Regions from separate parts of the Flexivirga sp. B27 genome, predicted to be linked through region 3. Evidence: riboswitches for the same ligand, from Rfam matches in the RefSeq annotation. Region 3 holds a riboswitch; each other region holds the start of a gene.
What was found. A riboswitch is a leader RNA that binds a small molecule or an ion and turns the genes downstream of it on or off. The one in region 3 is predicted to bind S-adenosylmethionine.
Positions count from the first base shown of each region.

Region 1: it holds a riboswitch for S-adenosylmethionine, as region 3 does, so the genes downstream of both, ACSZL9_RS04685 (aminotransferase class V-fold PLP-dependent enzyme) here and ACSZL9_RS04210 (bifunctional o-acetylhomoserine/o-acetylserine sulfhydrylase) in region 3, are expected to answer to the same signal.
Region 2: it holds a riboswitch for S-adenosylmethionine, as region 3 does, so the genes downstream of both, ACSZL9_RS08370 (MetQ/NlpA family ABC transporter substrate-binding protein) here and ACSZL9_RS04210 (bifunctional o-acetylhomoserine/o-acetylserine sulfhydrylase) in region 3, are expected to answer to the same signal.

Region 1 is NZ_JBPYUM010000001.1:1,016,924-1,024,339, forward strand. Features, by position in the region: gene ACSZL9_RS04665 (hypothetical protein) at 1-607, opposite strand, end outside; gene ACSZL9_RS04670 (hypothetical protein) at 955-1,821, opposite strand; gene ACSZL9_RS04675 (ion channel) at 1,814-2,605, opposite strand; gene ACSZL9_RS04680 (DNA translocase FtsK 4TM domain-containing protein) at 2,578-5,166, opposite strand; SAM riboswitch class IV at 5,689-5,801, shown strand; gene ACSZL9_RS04685 (aminotransferase class V-fold PLP-dependent enzyme) at 5,850-7,283, shown strand; gene ACSZL9_RS04690 (endonuclease/exonuclease/phosphatase family protein) at 7,261-7,416, opposite strand, start outside.
Region 2 is NZ_JBPYUM010000001.1:1,784,651-1,792,066, forward strand. Features, by position in the region: gene ACSZL9_RS08355 (ABC transporter ATP-binding protein) at 46-1,026, shown strand; gene ACSZL9_RS08360 (ABC transporter permease) at 1,023-1,847, shown strand; gene ACSZL9_RS08365 (serine hydrolase domain-containing protein) at 1,857-2,903, opposite strand; SAM riboswitch class IV at 3,025-3,155, shown strand; gene ACSZL9_RS08370 (MetQ/NlpA family ABC transporter substrate-binding protein) at 3,246-4,214, shown strand; gene ACSZL9_RS08375 (methionine ABC transporter ATP-binding protein) at 4,211-5,212, shown strand; gene ACSZL9_RS08380 (methionine ABC transporter permease) at 5,209-5,871, shown strand; gene ACSZL9_RS08385 (isocitrate lyase/PEP mutase family protein) at 5,868-6,665, opposite strand; gene ACSZL9_RS08390 (DNA polymerase IV) at 6,786-7,416, opposite strand, start outside.
Region 3 is NZ_JBPYUM010000001.1:910,268-917,683, reverse strand. Features, by position in the region: gene ACSZL9_RS04235 (HNH endonuclease signature motif containing protein) at 1-469, opposite strand, end outside; gene ACSZL9_RS04230 (N-acetyltransferase family protein) at 658-1,161, shown strand; gene ACSZL9_RS04225 (MFS transporter) at 1,121-2,449, opposite strand; gene ACSZL9_RS04220 (VOC family protein) at 2,446-3,216, opposite strand; gene ACSZL9_RS04215 (ribbon-helix-helix domain-containing protein) at 3,213-3,383, opposite strand; SAM riboswitch class IV at 3,518-3,635, shown strand; gene ACSZL9_RS04210 (bifunctional o-acetylhomoserine/o-acetylserine sulfhydrylase) at 3,704-5,029, shown strand; gene ACSZL9_RS04205 (serine protein kinase RIO) at 5,302-6,174, shown strand; gene hrpA (ATP-dependent RNA helicase HrpA) at 6,247-7,416, shown strand, end outside.

The DNA.
Region 1 (7,416 bases), 110 kb from region 3:
GGAACTTCCGTCGAGCCGAACGGCGAATCCCACGCCATGCCAACAACATCCGCGCTGGCGTGGTGAGGCGTTGCTGTAGCGGCAGGCAGACCACCAGCGCAGCCTGCCGGTCGCTGATCGCCCATTGTGCTGCGTGGATCGTCGCGATGTCTGGCGCGACCTTCGGGATGCCGGCACCGGAGACCGGGTCGGGCACTCGCGGCAGGTGCAGGCGAACGCGCTCCACCGAGTGGGTGTGACTCGTCTTGGGCAATGTCACATCGATCACCGACGCCGTATAACCCGTCATGCCCGCAGCGAGGAGCGCGCCGGCGCCGTCCAACCGCGCCCCAGAGCCGCTCTCCCACACCGCGCGCCACCACTGCGCAGGCTCACTCAACTCCGGTGACCGGACGGCGACGGTATGCCGGCCGACCTTGAACCAGCGCCCGGCGTTGACCTCGTTGCGGACCGCGAACCGATCTATCCCGTGCTCGGCCAGCGCCAACCGGTGGACCACTCCGTCGTGAACTGCGGCGAGATCGCGGGCGATCGCACGTCGGCTCGCGCCATACACTCGCGGCCGGCCGACGACAACGTGTTGGGCCCGAACTGACTCTTGCGTCATACGAAGACGATTCAGGCGAGCTCGACAGGTCGGGAAGCCAGACTCGACATAGCTGTGGACGGTCGCACACCGGATGGCGGGATGTGGATGACCCGCGAGGTCAGCTACAGACGCCAGGTCCGGCACAAAGTGCGGCGATCTCCCGCACCATCTGCAGGACCAGGACAGTGGATACCCTCCCGGACGGATTAAGGACCAGCAACACGTGCGCCCCAGCGCACTTCCTGCAGGACCATGACACCGACCCGGCTGAACGGCTGCCGTCAGTCAGAAATGGAGCTGCCGTCAGTCAGAAATGGAGCAGGTACGGATCTGGGCAGAGTTGCACGTCAGACGCGAAGCGCCTGTCAGGCAGCTCTACCCACGCCGCCCTTGCGGCGCATGGCGTGCACGATCACCAGCACCAGGGCCGCGATCCAGCCGAAGAGCACGCCCCACTGCACGCCGATGCTCAGGTCGTTCTGCCATACCCCGTCCGGCGTGGACCCGTTCGCCGTGATCACACCGGCGACCGGGCGGGCGATCCCGCCGGCGATCACCGTCGCCATCCAGCCGGCGAGGAAGACTGCGAAGCCGCCGGTGCCCGCTCGCGTCGACATCGTCGCAGCCATCATCAGCAGCAAGGTCACCACCAGCACGATGAGCGCGCCCACCACGAACGCCGTCGTCAGATCGCCGCCGTGGGCGGGCCACGGCAGCATGTACATGCGGTAGGTCACGAATCCCGGCAGCTTCCGACTGTCGATGCTCGAGTGGTCGGTGAGGATCTGATGGGCGCCGAAGGCGGTCACGGCAGCGATCAGGGTCGCCACCACTGCGCCGATGATCGCTGCCGGGAACCCGCCCGAACCCCGATCGGTGGGCAGCATCGGTGCTCCGCCCCAGGATGCAGCCGGTGCCGGCTGCCCGGCTTGACCGTATGGCGCCGCCGGCGCGCCGGGCCGGTCGGCCGCCGGACGATAGCCACCCCCGGGCGGTGGGTAGCTGCCCGGTGCCGGACTCTGCCCGGCCCCCGGCGCCTGCCCCGACCCCGGCAACTGGCGGGCCCCCTGCCCCTCGCCGCCGGCAGGTGACGCGGCCCCGCGCGGATGCCCGAGGACCGCCGTGTCGTCGCTGCGATCACGCCGCGGCGCACCCGAATCCTGTTGCCCAGCAGGCGAATAACGGTCCGGATCGCGCGGGATCTCCTGCGTGCTGTCGTTGTCGTCACTCATCGCTCGCCCCTATCGCTGGCTTTGCTTGCTCGCCGCTGTCGCTTGCCGTCACTGTCCGCTCTTCGTGACCGGTCGTGTCCCGCTTCCGCTGGAACCGGGCCAGCGTCAGCCCCATGAGCCGTGCCACCACCAGCGCAACATAGTTCACGCCTGCGAGCTGCTCCAGCATCATCACCGACCGTGCGTGCCCGCCACCGGGCGCGATGTCGGACAGCCCCGTGTTGGTCATCGTGGTGAACGACAGGAAGAGCAGCTCCACCCAGTGCAGCTCGTGGTCGCTGCCGGACACGAACTGCCCGGTCCCCCAGATCGTCTGCACGATGCCGTAGGTGTAGGCGAACGCCCATGCGACGACCGTGAAACACGCTCCGGTTGCGAACAATTCGTCGCGGGTGACGAAGTTGTCCGCGAACATGTAGCGGATCAACGCGTATGCCGTATAGAAGTAGAAGATCGCATGAGTGCAATCGGACAGCAGCGCGATCGGACCGTTGTCGGGCAACACCGCCGTCAGCACGGTGAGTATGACGGCAGGCGCACCGATGGACATCGATATCCAGGTGAGCGCCGGGGTGAGCCGCACGGCGGCGACCGCCAGGCCCAGCACGACCAACTGGACCAACGAGAAGAGCGTGCGACCGGCCGACGACTCCGAGGTGAACGGGTAGACCAGGATCCCGAGCAGCTGCACCACCAGCAGCACCGCACACGGCAGTGCCCGCAGTTGCTGCAGCAGGTTGCCGCGTGGCGCGGGGGTCAGACCTGCCGGTCGGTGAGTTGCCACGCGTCCTCACTGCCGTCCGACTCGCCCGGATCGCCGTCCGCCGCAGCGTCATACGGCTGCTCGGCACCGGGCGGGTCCTCACCCCGCAGCAGGGCAAGCGTGGTCGGCAGCTCGTCGGGCTTGACCAGCACGTCGCGCGCCTTCGACCCCTCCGACGGGCCGACGATGCCGCGGCTCTCCATCAGGTCCATCAGGCGACCGGCCTTGGCGAAACCGACCCGCAGCTTGCGCTGCAGCATCGACGTCGACCCGAACTGGCTGTTGACGACCAGCTCGGCCGCCTGCAGCAGCAGGTCGAGGTCGTCGCCGATGTCCTCGTCGATCTCCTTCTTGGGAGCAGTGACCTGCACGTCCTCGCGGTAGTGCGGCTTCAACTGCCCCCGGACGTGTGAAACCACCTCTTGCACTTCGGTTTCGGTCACCCACGCGCCCTGCACGCGCATCGGCTTGGACGCGCCCATCGGCAGGAACAACGCGTCGCCCTGGCCGATCAGCTTCTCGGCACCGGGCTGGTCGAGCACGACCCGCGAGTCGGCGAGCGAGGATGTCGCGAACGCCAGCCGACTGGGCACGTTGGCCTTGATCAGACCGGTGACGACATCGACCGACGGGCGCTGCGTCGCCAGCACCAGGTGGATGCCGGCCGCACGCGCCAGCTGGGTGATGCGGACGATCGACTCCTCGACGTCACGCGGAGCGACCATCATCAGGTCGGCGAGCTCGTCGACGATCACCAGGAGGTAGGGGTAGGTCTGCATGACCCGCTCCGACCCCGGCGGCGGGGTCAGCTTGCCGGCGCGCACCGCCTTGTTGAAGTCGTCGATGTGCTTGAAGCCGAACGCAGCCAGGTCGTCATACCTGGTGTCCATCTCGCGCACGACCCACTGCAGCGCCTCCGCGGCCTTCTTCGGGTTGGTGATGATCGGGGTGATGAGGTGCGGAATGCCTTCGTATGCCGTGAGTTCGACGCGCTTGGGGTCGACCAGCACCATCCGGACCTCGTCGGGGGTCGCCCGCATCATGATCGAGGTGATCATCGAGTTGACGAAGGACGACTTACCGGCGCCGGTGGCACCGGCCACCAGCATGTGCGGCATCTTCGCGAGGTTCGCGACGACGTAGCCGCCCTCGACGTCCTTGCCGACGCCCATCACCATCGGGTGCGGGTTGCCGTGTGCCGCGCCGCTACGCAGCACGTCACCCAGGCTGACCTTCTCGCGGTCGGTGTTGGGGATCTCGATGCCGATCGCGGACTTGCCGGGGATCGGAGACAGGATCCGGACGTCGGCGGATGCCACGGCATACGCGATGTTCTTGGACAGGGCGGTGACGCGCTCGACCTTGGTGCCCTGACCGAGCTCGACCTCGTAACGGGTGACCGTCGGTCCGCGGGTGAAGCCACTGACCTGAGCGTCGACGTTGAAGGAGTCGAGCGTCTGGGTCAGCGCCTCGACGACCCGGTCGTTGGCCGCCGAGCGTGCCTTCGGCGGGGTGCCCGGCCGCAGCACGTCGTTGGCGGGCAACGTGTAGGTGACGTCCCCGGCCAGCTGCAACTGCTCGACCCGCTGGGGCAACGGCGTCGTCGGCGGGGCTTGCAGCCCCGGTGCGGTCGAGATCGACTCCGGCGGTGTGCCGGTCGTGCCCGGCAACGGCATCGGGGCGTCGCCGGCGCGATCCGGCTGCCCGGCGGTCGATTTCGTGACGCCGCCCGTCTTGCCCCCGGCAGCCGTGCCACCGTTCGACTTGTCGCCGTCGACGTCATAGACGTCGTCGGTGCCCGGGTCCTTCTCACCGGGTCGCAGCACCCGGCCGCTCTTGGTCCGCCGCGGCGCGACGGTCGCCGCCTGCTCGAAGGGCTCGTCACCGTCCAGACTCGGGTCGGTGTTGTCGTGCGTCTTGGTGCTGCGGCGCCGCTTGCGCTTGCCGCCGTCGATCTGGTCGCCGTGCAGGTCCTGCGCGACGGCGTCGACGGTGGCGTCCTCGTCGTCATAGGCACCGCCGCGGGCGAAGAGTCGATCACGCAGCAGGGCGAGGCGTTCAGGGATCATCGTGACCGGGGTCGCGGTCATCACCAGCACGCTGAAGACCAACAGGATGATCAGCAGTGCCATCGCGCCGACGGTGTGGACCGCAGCGACGACCGGACTGCTGGCCAGGAAGCCGATGATGCCGCCGGCGCCGCGCAACTGCTCGGTCTCGCTGGGCTGCGGAACACCCTTGGCGATGCTGGTGATCCCGCACACCGCGATCGCGAAGAGCGCGAGCCCGACCATCACCCGGTTGGTGCCCTGGTCGCCGCGCGGCGAGCGCATCAGGTGCACGCCGATCAGCACGAGCACCAACGGCAGCACGAGGGCGCCGAGCCCGAAGGTCCCGGCAACGATCGCGTGTATGACGGCACCGGCGTTGCCGGTGAGGCCCCACCACTCGCGGGCAGCGACGACGACGGCCGCCGCGATCAGCGCGAAGCCGAGACCGTCACGGCGCAGCTCAGGCTCCAACTCGCTGGTGGAGTGTCCGACCCGACGGGCAGCACCTCCCGCCACATGGGCGACACCCATCCAGGTGCCGCGCGCCGCGCGTAACGGGAAGGGCAGACCGCCTCCGGCCGGTTTGCCACCGGTCCGTGACTTCGCACCGGTGGCCTTCTTGGCCGGCGGCCGCGTCGAAGTGCGCCCCGACGCGGGACGCGAGCGCGAACCGGACGCCTTCGATCCGGACTTGCTGCGGGTCGCGCGAACGGTCGTTGTCGACGAGGACGGACGGGTAGCCACGAAAACACCGTACGCGACTGTCACTCCTGTCCCATAGGAAACACGCCGCCGAGCGACTGCTCCCGCCCTGCGCCTACGTTGTTCCGACCCGCGGTGGCGCCTTCCGTTGCCACTTGACCGAAAGGCGCACATCCGGACCGAGAGGCGTACAAATCCGACCCTGTTTCGTGCTCCACTCGGTCGTTTTGTACGCCTCTCGATCGGTCGGACACTGACCGGACAGTGGCCGGCCAGGTGGGCGGTCGCCTGCTTTCCACGACTCGGACAATGTTGGCGGCGACTCCCGCCATACCTCTATATTTGCCAGCAGGTCATGAGACTCAGCGCGAAGCCCCGGCTTGCTGAGCGGCAACCCTCCACCGCGGTGGGGTGCTCCGGGTGACGACCGGGCCGGCGCGACAACGTGTCGGCAAGCGCGGATCGGCTCTGCACCAGCTCTCGTCGATCCCTGATCGGCCGAGGAGCGCCCGTTGAGCACTGTCAGCATCGAACCCCAGCACGACACCACCGGCACCAGCACGTCCGCCGCTGCATCCCCAAGTGCATCCCGCACCAGCACCCGACCGTCGGCGGTGCCGGCCCCCGGACCGCGGCGTGCCCCGCGGTTCACCGACGGTGTGCCGAGCACCGTCTCCGCGCAACTGGGCGTGCCCACCGTGCACCGCACCGTCACCGACTACGCCAACTTCGACCACGGCGCGACCGCACCGGCACTGGTCGCGGTCGCCGAGGCGGTCGAGCACGCCCAGCGGCGCTACGGCTCGGTCCACCGCGGCGCGGGATACGCCAGCCGGGTCACCACCGGCTGGTTCGAGGCGGCACGCGCCGAGGTCGCCGGTTTCATCGGCGCCCGCCCGGGCGACGAGGTCGTCTTCACCCGCAACACCACCGACGCGCTGCGCCTGCTGGGGCACTGCCTGCCGGCCGAGACGCACGTCTTCGCCTGGGCATCCGCGCACCACGCAGCCCTGCTCCCCTGGCCGGCCGCGAACACCACCCGACTGCCGGTCCCGACCGGCACCAGCGACGCGGTCGACCTGTTGCGCACCGCGCTCGCCGCATCCGCCGACGTGTCATCCGGTCGCGAGAAGCTCGTCGTGATCACCGGCGCCTGCAACGTGACAGGCGAGATCTGGCCGGTGGCCGAGTTGGCCGACGTGGCGCGGGAGTTCGGTGCCCGCACCGTGCTGGACGCCGCACAGTTCGCACCGCACGTCCCGATCGACCTGGACACCCTCGGCGTCGACTGGATCGCGTTCTCCGGGCACAAGCTCTATGCCCCGTATGGCGCAGGCGTGCTCGCCGGCCGCCGCGACTGGCTGGACGCCGCAGCGCCATACCTGCCCGCGGGCGGTGCGACTGCTGCGGTGACAGCGGAACGCACCGACTGGCAGACCGGACCGGCACGCCACGAGGGCGGGACACCCAACGCGGCCGGGGCGATCGCGATCGCCGCCGCATGCGCCACCTTGCGGGAACACCGCGCGGTCATCGCGGCACACGAGGCGAACCTCTACTCGACGTTGAGGGCCGGGCTGGCTGCGATCGACGGTGTCCAGGTCGTCGGCGCGCTCGGCGATCGGCCGAACGTCGGCGTGGTGACCTTCACGGTCGACGGCTACGAACCCTCGCTGGTCTCGCAGGTGCTGGCCGACGAGCACGGCATCGCGGTGCGAGACGGTCGGTTCTGCGCGCACCTGCTGTGTGACTCCCTGCTCGGCGCCGGTGCCACCGCTGTCCGGGCGAGCCTGGGCCTGGCCACGACCGCCGAGCACGTCCAGCGGCTGGTCTGCGCGGTCCGCCGCCTGGTCGAGCAGGGTCCGGCGCTGTCCTACGTGCACACGCCGGACGGCTGGTCGGCTCCGGCCGATCCGCGCGACCTCAGTGAGCCGCTGCCCTGGTGAGCATCCGCAACCGGGTCCAGTAGGCCAGGTGATCGGTGCCGGGCACCTGCACCGTTCCGTCGGCAACCACACCGAAGCCTCGGCTGAGCACGTGATCCAGCTGGATGAAGGGCGGCAGCCAGCTGTCGTTCGG
Region 2 (7,416 bases), 870 kb from region 3:
AGCGTAGTCGGACACCTCGCCCGACCGAGCACACGAGGAGTCGGAATGCGTTCCCAGCAACAGCCGTGCGCGATCGAGATGCACGAGCTGACCAAACGCTTCGGACCGTTGGCCGCGGTGGACCAGTTGAGCTTCACCGTCCAACCCGGTGAGGTCACCGGATTCCTCGGGGCCAACGGCGCAGGCAAGACGACGACCCTGCGCATGCTGCTTGGGCTGGTCACGCCGTCGCACGGCGAGGCCCTCATCGGCGGCCGCCGCTACCAGGATCTGGACGCACCCGCGCGCACGGTCGGGGCCCTGTTGGAGGCCAACGGTTTCCATCCGGGTCGCAACGGTCGCGATCACCTGCGCGTCTGCGCACTCGCCGCCGGCGTGGACGACCGGCGGGTCGACGAGGTGCTGGACCTGGTCGGTCTGTCGCATGCCGCTCGCCAGAACGTCCGCGGCTATTCGCTGGGGATGCGGCAGCGGCTCGGTGTCGCGACGGCGATCCTGGCCGAGCCCCCGGTCCTGATCTGTGACGAGCCCACGAACGGGCTGGACCCGGAAGGGATCCGGTGGCTGCGAGACCTTCTGCGTGAGCAGGCAGCGCAGGGTCGCACCGTGCTGGTGTCCAGCCACCTGCTTGCCGAGATGCAGCAGCTCGTGGACTCCGTCGTGATCATCGACAAGGGACGTCTTGTCCACGAGGGCGCAGTGCAGGCCGTGGGGGCCACGGCGGTGCGAGCGACCAGCGCCGATCCGGCCGCGCTGCGGTCCGCAATCAGCGCTGCTGCGGGCGCGGCGGTCGAGGTCGAGGACTCCGGAGGCGGCACGCTCGTGGTGCGAGGGATCGATTCCACCCGCATCGGACTGATCGCCCACGAGGCCGGGATCCCGCTGAGTCAGTTGGTGACCGAGACCAACACGCTCGAGCGGTTGTTCTTCAGCCTCACCTCGTCGCCCGGCGACACCACGACGGAGTCGACGGAGTCGACGGACCAGCACACACCCTCCGGACTGGCCGAGGAGAACGCACGATGAGCGCCGCCACCACCGCTGTGCCCGACGCACAACCACACGCGACCTCGGGTATGGCGCTCGCCATACGCACCGAGGTGCGCAAGCTCACCACGACCAAGACCTGGTGGGTCCTCGGCCTGGTAGCCATCGCCGTCGCTGTCTTGGTGACCGTGCTGACCGTCGCCGGATCGGAGGGAAGCGGACACACGCCGCTCGACATCTTCACCGGCGCACTCATCGGCGGCGTGCAGACCGCCTACATGATCACCGCGATCGTCGGGATCACTGCAGTCGCAGGCGAATACCGGCACCACACAGTCACCGCGAGCTATCTGTCGGTGCCGAATCGTGGCCGGCTGATCACCGCGAAACTGCTGGTCCTGACCGGCTACGGGCTGCTGGTCGGCATCATCGTCGTAGCCATCTGCTCGGCCATCGCAGCCCCTTGGCTGTCTGCCCGCGGCCTGCTCGGCGGCTCGTTGACGGCATCCGGGGTGACGCGCGCGGTCGTCGGTGGCACCGCTTCGATCGCCGTGATGACCGGCGTCGGTGTCGCGCTGGGAGCGTTGCTGCGCAACCAGATTGCCGCCGTGGGCGCGTTGCTGATCTATCTCTTCGCGATCGAGCAGACCATCAACAGCATCTCGCTCACCCGGCCGGCGTACCCCTACCTGCCCGGCGGTGCGGTGCAGTCGCTCGCATACTCCGGGCACCGCGCCTTCGGTTCGGCAACCGGTGCCGAGTTGCTCAACCCATGGCTTGCTGCGCTGATCATCGTGGGCTATGCCGTCGTCATCACCGCCATTGCCGTGCGGACGACAATTCGCCGCGATGTGAGCTAGCGACCCAGGTCAATCGGACGTCGCGGCAGCCTGCGCGACCCTGACCACGAGGCCCATGTCCGCAACGTCGGAGAGAACTACCGTGGCCTTGCCGAGGTCCGGCCGTATGACGAGATAGGCCGCGTAGCCGCCGGTCTGTCCGTTGTGCCACACCACGATTCCCCCGCCCGGCATACGCTCACGCACCCAGAAGCAGTCGTCGCGATGTGTCGAGGCAGCGCCCGGGGCATCGCCGCGCAGCAGGGCAGCCGCGAGGACTGCGAGATCGTCGATGCTGCTGGTCACCCCACCGGCGGGCGCATACCCGGTCAGCCGCCACTGCTGGGCCCATCGCCCCCACCGGGTGCACCCGCTGCGACGCGGCGCGTTCGGCCCGGCAGAGGTATGGGTGAGTCCGAGCGGTGTGGCGAGTCGATCGCGGACAAGATCCTCGTATGTCGAACCGGTTGCGCGCTCCAGCACCGCACCCGTCAGCGCCGCTCCCAGACTCGAGTAGGCCTGCTCACCCTGTGTCCGAAGCCTGACTCGCCGCGCGTGGCTCACGACCGATGAAACTCCTTGGCCGACATACGGACTGAGACCGAGCACGCCGTAGCCGAGCAGTCCGGGCACCGCGCGGATGCCCAGCGCGATTGGCGGCAACCCACTGCGGTGCGATGCAAGGGCGCTGACCGTGACGGCACCGATGGGGCGGTCAGCCAGCTCCGGCACGTGATCGCCGATCTGGTCGCTCATGGAGAGCTCGCCGCGCTGTTCCGCGTCGGCCAGCAGCATCCCGGTGATCGCCTTGCTGATCGAGCCGAGCTCGAAGACGTCGTCCGTCGAACAGTCGACAGTCGCCACCCGGATCGGGTTGTCACGCCGTGGCTCAACCACTGCGGCTGCGAGGCGCCGGCTCCGCCAGTCCCTGGCGCGCTCGAGTGCAGACCCGACCTCAGCATCACCGGTGACCGCACCAGCGCGATGCACTGCGGCCACGCCGAGTCCGACCACGAATCGCAGGATCACAACCAGGCCGACCACGGCGACGATCCCGCCGATCACTGACCCAACCAATGCCCATCACCCCCATGCGCAAGTGTGCGCCCCTCCTCGAACCGCGTGTGACCCACCTCACGAAAGTGAAGTAACACTACCCGTTTTGACTACTCCGGTAACGCTGACTTATGTTTGATCCAGTCACGAGACCCAGCGACAAGCCCTGGCTTGCTGGGCGGCAACCCTCACGCACGTGGCGGGGTGCCCCAGGTGAATGACTAGGCCGCAGAGCGTGATTCACACGATCTCGCAGTGCGGCAAGCACGGCAGTACCCACTTGACCGTCTTGCGCTGATCGCGCATGGGCGGACCTGAGCACGGCCGGGCGCAGTTCGTCATACCAGCGACCCTGAGGACACCATGCCTGACAACAACATCCCCGACCCGACCGACGTCCCGTCCCTGCCGGACCGGCCGACCCTGCCGCCCCGCCGCATTCACACCCGACGCAGCTGGATCGGCGCGGCAGTCGTCGGCCTCGTGCTCGGGGGCGGCGGCGGTTTCGCCGCCGGTCGCGCGTCGTCGGACGGCTCCGGCACGAAGCTGACCACGGTGAAGATCGGCGTGACCGACGCCGACCAGGACTACTGGAAGGTCTTCAAGAAGCTCGCGCGCGAACGCAACATCAAGTTGGAAACGGTCAATTTCTCCGACTACACCCAGGCGAATCCCGCTCTGGCGCAAGGACAACTGGACCTCAACCTCTTCCAGCACCTGGTTTTCCTCGCGACCTACAACCAGCAGTCGCATCAGACGCTGACCCCCATCGGGTCGACGTATGTCGTGCCGCTCAGCCTCTACTCCCGCAAGCACAAGTCGGTGCGGTCGATCCCGTCCGGCGCCAAGATCGCGATCCCAAACGACGCGACCAATCAGGCGCGGGCGCTGCTGGTGCTGCAGCAGGCGGGGTTGTTGAAGCTCAAGGGCGGCGGCACGATCCTGTCGACGCCGGCCGAGATCGACAAGGGCGCGTCGAAGGTGCGCGTGACACCGGTGGATGCCTCGCAGACCGTCACCTCGCTGTCCTCTGTCGACGGCGCAGTCATCAACAACGACTTCGCGCTCGACGGCAAGTTGGACCCGAAATCCGCTCTCTACTCTGACAATCCGAAGTCTGCGACCGCGCAGCCCTACATCAACGTGATCGTGGCCCGCGAGCAGGACAACGACAACCCGACGTATGCCGAGGTCGTCGAGCTCTACCAGGACCCGCGCGTCTCAAAGCTGGTCGTCGCGGAGTCCAAGAACACCAGCGTGCTGGTGCGTAAGCCCGCCGCTGCACTTCGCAAGCTGCTGACGCGCCTGGAGAAGACGGTGGCGTCGAAGTGAGCGCAGATCCGCTCGTCCGGATCGACTCCGTCAGCAAGGTCTTCGGCAAGAACGAGAGCGCCCACCGGGCGCTGGACAACATCGACCTGGAGATCCGTCGCGGTGAGATCTTCGCGGTCATCGGCTACTCCGGCGCAGGCAAGAGCACTCTGGTCCGGCTCATCAACGGGTTGGAAGAGGTCACCTCCGGCACGGTCACCGTCGACGGTCTCGACATCACCCGATTGAAGGGAAAACCGTTGCGCGCCATACGACGTCGCATCGGGATGGTCTTCCAGCAGTTCAACCTGATGCGGTCGCGCACGGTCTTCGGCAACGTCGCCTATTCCCTGCAGTTGGCCGGTCTGGACCGCGCGCAGCAGGAGCAGCGGGTCGCCGAGCTGCTGTCGTTCGTCGGGCTGCTGGAGAAGGCGTGGTCCTACCCGGAGGAGTTGTCCGGCGGGCAGAAGCAGCGTGTCGGGATAGCCCGCGCGTTGGCGTCCGATCCCGACCTGCTGCTCGCGGACGAGTCGACCTCGGCGCTGGACCCGGAGACGACGCGCGACGTGTTGGCGCTGTTAAGGCAGGTCAACGAGGAGTTGGGCATCACGATCGTGGTGATCACGCACGAGATGGACGTGGTGCGTGCCATCGCCGATCGCGTGGCGGTCCTGGACTCGGGACGGGTTGTCGAGAGCGGCGCCGTGCGCGACATACTCGGCGATCCGCAGAGTGAGGTGACGCAGCGGTTCGTCGACGCGACGGTCGGGAACCGACCGGATTCGCTGCGTTTGCAACAGCTTCGCGAGTCGTATGACGAAAGGCTGGTGACAGTCAACGTGTCCGACCAGCGTGCATTCGGCTCCACTCTCAGCGCTGCTGCACGCGACCACGGGGTCGACTTCGAGATCGTGTATGGCGGCATCACCGACCTGAAACACGAGTCGATCGGGTCCTTCACGGTCGCGCTGCGCGGTCCCGATGAGGGTGTGCGCGCAACAGTGGAGGCACTGTCATGAGCACCGACTGGTCGACGCTCTGGCCGACCTTCCAGACCGCCATCTGGCAGACGCTGCTGATGGCCGTCGTGACCATCCTGATCGGCGGGCTGCTCGGGCTGCTCCTCGGTGTCGCGCTCTTCACCACTCGCGGTGGCGGACTGTTGGAGAACCGTGCGGTCAACACGGTGCTGAACGTGCTGGTCAACATCGTGCGACCGATCCCGTTCATCATCTTCGTCACCGCGATCGCGCCGTTGACCCTGCAGGCGATGGGATCGACGATAGGCACCCGAGCAGTGCTCTTCCCACTCGTCATCGCTGCGACGTTCGGAGTCTCCCGCATCGTCGAACAGTCTTTGGTCTCAGTCGATCCCGGTGTGATCGAGGCAGCGGAGGCGATGGGCGCCGGACCGTGGCAGATCGTTCGCTCGGTGCTCGTGCCCGAGGCGCTCGGCCCGCTGATCCTCGGCTACACCTTCATCTTCGTCGCCGTCGTCGACATGACCGCGATCGCTGGTGCAGTCGGCGGCGGCGGGCTCGGTGACTTCGCGATCACCTACGGCTATCACCGGTTCGACTGGGCGGTCACCTGGATCGCAGTCGCTGTGATCATCGTGCTGGTGCAGTTGGCGCAGTTCGGCGGAAACGCGTTGGCCCGCAAGGCTCTTCGCCGCTAGCCGAAGAGTGCATTCAGCTCGGCATGGCTGTGCGCACCAGCGAACTCGTCATACGTGCCGGACCCGAGCAGCTCGCGGGTTGCGCGCTCGAGGTGACCGAAGATTGCGCCAGCGAGGGATGATCCGGCTGAGATGCGCCGCGCGCCGGCGGCATGCAGATCGCCGACGCTCGGCGCACTCGGCCCGGTGAGGATGTTGACCGGCGCGTCGATGGCAGCAGTCAGCCGCGCCACGGTGTCCAGGTCGGTCACGCCGGGGACGAAGATCCCGCTCGCGCCGGCGTCGAGGTATGCCGCGGCACGTGACAACGTGTCATCGAGGTCGCCCGCACCCAACAAGTAGCCGTCGGTGCGTGCGTTGAGATAGAGATCGATGCCCGCGCCGGCCGCAGCTTTCCGGACCGCTCGCACGCGTGCCGCGGCCTCGTCGACGGGCAGTAGCGCGCCGCCGCGTGCGTCCTCCAGGTTGACACCGACAGCGCCGGCCTCAACGACCAAGCGCGTTGTTTCGGCGAGATCGCTTGTGCTGTCGCCGAATCCGCCCTCGATGTCGCACGAGACCGGCACGATCGCAACCGAGCAGACGCGGCGCAAATGCTCGAGCATCAGGTCGCGATCGAGCACATTGCCGTCCTTGACCCCGAGGGACCAGGCGACAGCTGCGCTCGAGGTGGCGAGCGCCTTGGCGCCGGTCTGCTGGATCACTGCAGCGGAGGCAGCGTCCCAGCAGTTCGGAAGGACGACAAGGTCGTCGTGTAGTGCGTGGAAGGTGGCGGCGAGTTCGGTCTGCGTCATGTGACTCACGGTACGGACACCCGCAACTGGTTACTCGCGGAAATTCGACATGGATGTGGTCAGGCGGTTTCGATACGGTCTCCTCCGCTTCGCTCCCCCGACCTACTCAACCAGCACGGGTCACGGGCCGCCGCGACGGCCGTGGGTGCGCGGGGCGTCATACCCGCCCTCGGGCGGCACCATCTCGCCTCGTATGCCGAGCAGACGCACCGGTCGATCGTCGGAAAGTTTTGTGTAGAGGGCAAATGCCGTATCCGCGATGACGGTCGGGTCATAGGTCGGCTCGGCCAGTTTGCGGACACGCGTGAAGGTGAAGAAGGGCGCGAAACGGATCTTCAGGTGCACTCGCTGACAGGGGCGCTCCTCCCGCCGCATGTCCTTCTCGATCAGCGCTGCGAGCTCACCGAGGGCGGCACGGATCTCATCCGGCGTCACGAGGTCCTGCTGGTAGGTCGTCTCGTGACCATGAGCCCGGGCGATCCACGGGGTGTCATCGACTGTCGCGCTGCCGGCGCCCCGGCCGAGGCGGCCGATGTGCGGGCCGGTGTTGGGTCCGAACTCGGTCGCAAGCAATTCGTCGGACGCGGCGGCAAGCTCGCGCACCGTGCGAATGTCGTGTCTTTCCAGGCGTTTCGACGTCTGCGGACCCACGCCCCAGAGTGCTTTCACCGGGCGGTCACCCATCACGTCGAGCCAGTTGTCCCGGGTGAGCTGGAAGACCCCGGCGGGTTTGCCGAAGTCGGTCGCGACC
Region 3 (7,416 bases):
GGTAGCGGCACAACGCCCGGCGGAGCTGGGTCACTGTCGTGTATGACGCGAACTCTGCCACGTCGGCGTCATAGGCAGCGGGCGTGTGTTTGGCGATGACCGCGGCGAGTCCGAGTGTCAGCCGGCCGTCTTCGAGGAGGCGTTGCATTGTCGGCAGCTCGGCGCAACGCTCCGCGATGCGCACCACGTCGTGGGCCGAGGACCAGGTCAGTCCGGCATACGCCGTCAGCCACTGCTCCGGTGACCGGAAACCGACGCCGCACCACAACTCCTCGGCCAGGACGTGGCGCATCAACGCGATTAACCGGGTGTGCCCGTTGTTGAGCTGGGCCCCGATGATCGCCAACTCCTCACGCGCGGCGGACATCGACCGTTGACCGGACGGCTCGAAGGTGGACGCGACGGAGTCCCGGCCGTGGCCGGAGTCAGCGGCCATCGACGACGGAACCGTCATGCGCTCTTCGATCATGTGTCCAGTAGAACATCGAGCACCGACAAAGGTCGGTTTTCCCCGGAATTCTGCGGAAGATGGGTCCTTTCCCGCCGTGGTTCGTAGGTCGATCTTGTGCCCAATTGCGCAGATCGACGATCTTGCGCAGATCGGACGTCCCTGGCGGTTGCGACAAAGCCGGAGGCGGTGGGTGCGAGCATGGACGTGTGGCTGATGCGGTGATCGACATACGACCTCTGGTGCCGGCCGATCGTGAAGCGGTGCTCGGGTTGGCCGATCGGTTGACGATCGGTGTCGCAGAATGGCGCTCGCGAGAGCGAGTGCTCGCCGCGGTGCGGGCATGGGTCTGCGATGCGGTCGAGCACTGCGGCACCCGGGACGGCCGGTGTGACCGGGCGCTGTTCGTTGCCGCGGATGATGCCACCGTTGTGGGATTCGTCTCGGTCAGTGAAGACGTGCACTGGTCGGGTGATACCGATGCATACATCGGTGAGCTCGTCGTTGCTCCTGACCGCGAAAAGCAAGGCATCGGAAGCGAACTCGTTGCGGCGGCGGAGGTCTGGGCGGCGTCACGCGGACTCGCCCGAATCCGCCTGGCCACCGGCGCGGCCAATATCGGCGCGCTGTCGTTGTATGCCGAGCTGGGTTACCGGCACGAGGACGTGACGCTCAGCAAGCCTGTTTCGGGCCGAGAGGGCCCGGAGCGCTGACCGCGCGGTGCGCGGCGACCGCCGAGAGCAGCAGCGCGCCCGCGAGCAGGAGGTAAGCGACCAGGAAGGATGAGTCGCCGCTGCCGCCGCTGATCAGCACGCCACCGACGGCGCCGCCGGTGAGGCTGCCGAACGACTCGGTGGAGATCGCAGCCGCGGCCGCCCGCTCCTCGCTGAAGCCGGCGGTCGGCGTCGTCGCCGCCAGATAGGTGGACGGATAGAAGATGCCGACGCCGATACCGCTGAGCAGCCAGCACACACCGCCGACCGGCCAGGGCGCGCCGAGGCTGCCGGCGACGCACGTCCCACCGACACAGATCGCCACCAGAAGCATCGCCGCACCGGGAGATACGTTGCCCAGCAAGGGAATTCGGGTGAGAGCCACACTCGTGACGCCCCACGCCGCGGAGGCCGTTCCGAGCACGATCCCGGCGACGGCGAGGGTGGCGCCATACACATCGGTGAACAGCAGGGTGAGCAGCTCGCTGGCGCCGAAATAGCCGAGTCCGAAGAGCGTGAGACCGAGCAGTGCCGCGGGTGGTCCACGTCGCGCGCTCAGTGTCCCCGGCGGCATCAGTGATCGGAATCCGGCGCCGGCGACGAGCAGGAAGCACCAGCGCAGCGGTCCGCCCTCGAGGAGGAGGAAGCCGGCAATGCCGAGTGGTACCAACAGGGTTCGCGCCTGTGGGCGACGTGCTGCCGCGGGTTGCACCGGTGGCACGCTGCGGAAGATGACCACTTGCGCGGCCACGACGAACGGCACCGGCAGCAGGAGGGTCCACCGCCAGCCGATCAGGTGCTCGGCCAGCACGATCAGCGGGGGAGCGACCAGTCCCGGCAGGATCCACATCGCCGAGGACAGGGCGATCACGGTCCGGCGCGTCGAGTCCTGCAGGTGCCGCACCGCGGCGCTCACCCCGAACACCGCGAGCAGCCCGCCGGCGAACCCTGCGATCAGCCGCCCGCCGGCAAAGAGCCACACGTCGCTCGAGATCGCCGAGAGGACCCCGCCCAGGACGGTCAGCGTGGCGCCGGCGATGAGCGTCCGGACGGAGCCGAGCGCAGCGAGCAACTGGTCGGCGAGCGGGAGCGCGAGGAACAACCCGATCGCGCTGCCGCTGACCACGACTCCGACGCGGCGTCCGGCGTCGAATTCGTCGACCACCACTGGCAACAACGTGGCCGCGACGAAGGTCGTCACCGCAGCCATGAACTCCAGCAGCACGACGCTCGCACCGAGGACCTGAGCCGCTCGCCCCGTCAGCAGGGCGTCCTGCTGACGAGTCACTGCGCTGCGGCGTGCACCTGGATCTGCTGACCGTCCGGGTCGACGATGGTGACGAAATCACCGACTTCGGACTTCTCGAGCTGCGCCTGCGCGCCGACGGATGTCGCCCGCCGCACGATTTCGGGCAGGGGAGTGGCCGTCTGGAACGTCAGTTGTATGGCGAAAGGGCCTGGCACGATGGGGAGTTCGTCCGAATAGATGTAGTGCAGCCCGACCGAGCCACCGGCGTCCGGGAGCTCCAACTGGGTGAAGTAGCGGCTCGCCTCGCCGGCCACGGTGAAGCCGAGCGACTCCAGCAGCCGACGGTCGGATGTCTGGTCGTCGACGAAACGGATCGGCGTGACGCGCAGGTCACCCGTGTCCGGTCCGGCCGAGACTCCGGTGCTGGTGTAGCCGTAGAGGTCCTCGGAGCGGCCGTTGATGGTCATCTCCTCGCCGTTGACGGTGATCGAGATTGCCCGGCCGTAGGCCTCGTCATACACCATCGACTCGGCGGGGTGTTCGTCGTTGCCGAAGCCCTGCTCGGTGAGCCGGTGCGCGACAGCGTCCAGGTCGTCCGCCTCGAAACACAGGGTGGTCTGGCCCTGCGTGGCACCCGATGTCGCACCGGATGCGCTGTGCAGCGCGACCGTGCCGGCGCGGCCGGCGAGCACGACCCAGCCACCCTTGTCACTGGTGATGCTGACTGACATCCCGAGCGCGCTGAGCAGGCGGGTCATCTCGTCGATGTTGTCGGTGAAGCGCAGGGGCTGCACGGTGAGGGTCATCGGGTCTCTCCTTGGTCGAGGTAGTCGCGCAGTGCCTGCTCGACGAGCACAGACAGGCTCAATCCGTCGTCGATCGCGCGGTGCTTCACCTCGCGGATCACGTCGGTCGGTAGATAGACGTTGAACTGCGTCTTCGTCTTCGCGGACGCTTTATCACTTGCTTGCATGCTAGCAATATAGAAAGATGGCAATCCGGTCGTCAAGACCTCCCGCGCCGGATCGGCCACGCATAACGCGGCAAGGAGTCCACAGTTAGAGACGGTTATGTATCAACGGGTGGGCAGAGCTACCATCACGAGCAGGTCATGAGTGTCAGCGATTAGGCCCCGGCTCGCTGGCCGGCAACCCTCCTCCGCGGTGGGGTGCCCCGGGTGAGGACCAGGCCACCGGTGCGGATCGCCGTGTGGCAAGCGCGGACATCACGAACGTGGGTCCGCCGCCGAGGGCGGCTGTCGTCCCCGGCGAACCTTTTGCACGGAAGGTCATGATGAGCACCGACGCCACCCCCAACTGGTCCTTCGAGACGCGGCAGATTCACGCCGGACAGAGTGCCGACCCGACGACCGGCTCGCTCGCGCTGCCGATCTACCAGACCACGTCCTACCAGTTCAACGACGCCGACCACGCGGCAAACCTGTTCGGACTCAAGGAGTTCGGCAACATCTACACCCGCCTGATGAACCCCACGACCGACGTGGCCGAGAAGCGCATCGCGGACCTCGAGGGCGGCGTCGGCGCACTGCTGGTCGCCTCCGGACAGGCGGCCACCACGCTGGCGATCCTCAATGTCGCCGGCGCCGGCGACCACATCGTCGCCAGCCCGAGCCTGTATGGCGGCACGTTCAACCTGCTGAAGCACACGCTGGCCAACCTCGGCATCGAGACGACCTTCGTCGAGGACCGCACGGATGCGGCCGGCTGGGAGGCGGCGTTCCGGCCCAACACCAAGCTGGTCTTCGCCGAGACGGTGTCCAACCCGAAGTCCGAGGTCCTGGACATCGAGTTGGTCGCCGGCATCGCGCACGAGCATGGTGTGCCGCTCTTCGTGGACAACACGATCGCGACACCATTTGTGCTGCGCCCGATCGAGCACGGTGCGGATGTCGTGATCCACTCGGCGACGAAATACCTTGGCGGTCATGGCAACTCGATCGCCGGTGTCCTTGTCGACAGCGGCAACTTCGACTACGCCAAGGACCCGGAGAAGTTCCCCGGCTTCAACACCCCGGACGAGGCGTACCACGGCCTGGTCTACGCGCGCGACCTCGGTGTCGGCAGCGACCTGGGTGCCAACCTCGCCTTCATTCTCAAGGCGCGGGTGCAGGGGTTGCGTGACCTCGGCTCCGCGGTCTCGCCGTTCAACGCGTTCCTCATCGAGCAGGGCATCGAGACGCTGAGCCTGCGCGTCGAGCGGCACGTGTCCAACGCGCGCAAGGTCGCCGAGTGGCTGCAGGACCACGAGCAGGTCGAGTCGGTCCGCTGGGCCTCGCTGCCGGGCAACGAATACTACGAGTTGGCGCAGAAATACACGCCGCTCGGCGCCGGTGCGGTGCTCGCGTTCGAGATCAAGGGCGGAGTCGACGCGGGCCGGAAGTTCGTCGAGGCGCTGAGCCTGCACTCCCACGTCGCCAACATCGGTGACGTGCGCTCGCTGGCGATCCACCCCGCATCGACGACCCACTCGCAGGGCCCCGACGAGGACCGCCTCGCGGCGGGTGTGACGCCGGGTCTCGTGCGCCTGTCGGTCGGCATCGAGCACATCGACGACATCATCGCCGACCTGGAGCAGGGCTTCACCGCGGCGAAGGTCTGACGGTGCGCCGCTGATCGAGCGGCATACCTCCGCATTGAGCGGCATACGGATTCACCCCGAATCCGTATGCCGCTCAATGCTTTTGTACGCCGGTCAATATGGGTGGGTCGGAAAATCGGTTGACCGGCATACGTCGCGACCGGGATCTTGGTCGCACACGTCACCGGCGGCATCCGGCTGCAAACGGTGGACCCGAGGGAAGGAGTCAGTGATGACAGAAGTTGAGGGCGTGCTGCCCGCTTCCAGGCTCTTTCTCGATCGGAGTTCCCCGTATGTCGCAACACCGTATGTCGCAACACCCGGAGGTTCCTGCCTCCTTCATTGATCCCCGTTTCACCTTCGACTACCAGCAGATCGGCGACCTCGAGGACGGCCAGCGCTGGTCGACCTGGGGCCGCTGTGAGCCGCTGAGTCGCGGCCCCGAACCGTGGCCGGAGTGGGTGATCACCGACGACGCCGCCGTCGACACCGAGCTCGGTGTGCTCAAGACTGGCAAGGAGGCCGACGTTTTCCTGCTGGAGCGCTCGGCGCCGCTGGACGATCGCAGCGTGGTGCTCGCCGCCAAGCGATACCGCGACAGCTCGCACCGGACGTTCCACCGCAACACCGCCTACACCGAGGGACGCAAGCTGCCCAGGAAGGGTGGTCGCGAGGCGCGTGCGATGGCCAAGAGCACGACCTTCGGCAAGTCGGTCGCCGCGGGCATGTGGGCACGGGCGGAGTGGGAGGCGTTGGTGCGCTGCCACGACGCCGGCGTCCCGGTGCCGTACCCCGTGCAGATCGACGGCACCGAGATCCTGATGGAGCTCGTCGTCGACGGCGAGGGTGCGCCTGCACCACGGCTGGCCTCGACCCGGCCGGACCGAAACCTCTTGGAATCACTGTGGTCCCAGCTCGCCGACGCGATCACCGGACTGGCCTCGCTCGGCTGTGTCCATGGCGACCTGTCGGCATACAACCTGCTGGTCGCGGGGGAGCGGTTGGTCCTGATCGACCTGCCGCAGACGGTCGACCTCTTTGGCAACCCACACGGCATGGAGCTGCTGCAGCGCGACTGCGTCAACGTCGCCACGTGGTTCGCGGCCCGCGGACTGCCCGTGGACGGCGAAGAGCTCTTCGGCGAGGTCGTCGCCCGCTCGATCTGAACCGCGACAACCGAGCCGCGAGAATGCTTTCGACGTATGCCGCAAGCGTTTGCGACAATGGTCGAGATCACCATGACCTCACCTGACCCCGCCGCGCCCGCCAACCGTCGCTCTCGCGGCCGTCGCGGACGAGGCGCTGGTCGTCCGGGCAACAGCCGCCTGCAACTGCGCGAGACTCCCGAACAACGGGAGGCACGGCGTGAGCACCGTCGCACCCTCGTCCCCGCGATCAGTTATCCGCAGCAGCTGCCGGTCAGTGCGGCCAAGGACGAGATCGCCGCGGCGATCCGCGACCACCAGGTCGTTGTCATCGCCGGCGAGACCGGCTCGGGCAAGACGACCCAGCTGCCGAAGATCTGCCTGGAGCTGGGCCGCGGTCTCGGCGGGCTGATCGGGCACACCCAGCCGCGGCGCATCGCGGCCCGGTCGGTGGCCGAGCGGATCGCCGAGGAGCTGGACGTCACGCTCGGCGAAACCGTCGGCTATCAAATGCGATTCGCCGATCACACGAGCAAGGACTCGCTGGTCAAGGTGATGACCGACGGTGTGCTGCTCGCCGAGCTGCAGCGTGATCGCGACCTGCGCCGCTACGACACGCTGATCATCGACGAGGCGCACGAGCGGTCGCTCAACATCGACTTCATCCTGGGCTACCTGCGGCAGCTGCTGCCACGCCGGCCGGACCTGAAGGTCATCATCACGTCGGCGACGATCGATCCGCAGCGGTTCGCCGACCACTTCACCATCGAAGGGCAGCCGCCGGTCCCGGTCATCGAGGTGTCCGGACGCACCTACCCGGTCGAGGTGCGCTATCGGCCGCTCATCCGTGAGGAGGGTGAGCAGGAAGTTGACATCGACCAGGTCACCGGCATCAGTGACGCGGTCCTGGAGTTGTGGACCGAAACGCCGCGCTCATCCGGGGTCCCCGCGAAGTATTCGGAGGAGCGAAGCGGGGGAGAAACTTCGTGGGGTGGTGGAGATGGCGGCCCGCAGGACATCCTCGTGTTCTGCTCCGGCGAGCGCGAGATCCGTGACGCTGCAGACGCATTGACCGCTCTCGAGCTGCCGGCGACCGAGATCCTGCCGCTCTACGCGCGGTTGTCGACCGCCGAGCAGCACCGCGTCTTCAAGCGGTCGGGCAAGCGCCGGATCGTGTTGGCCACCAACGTCGCCGAGACGTCGCTGACCGTTCCCGGCATCCGGTATGTCGTCGACACCGGCACCGCGCGCATCTCCCGTTAC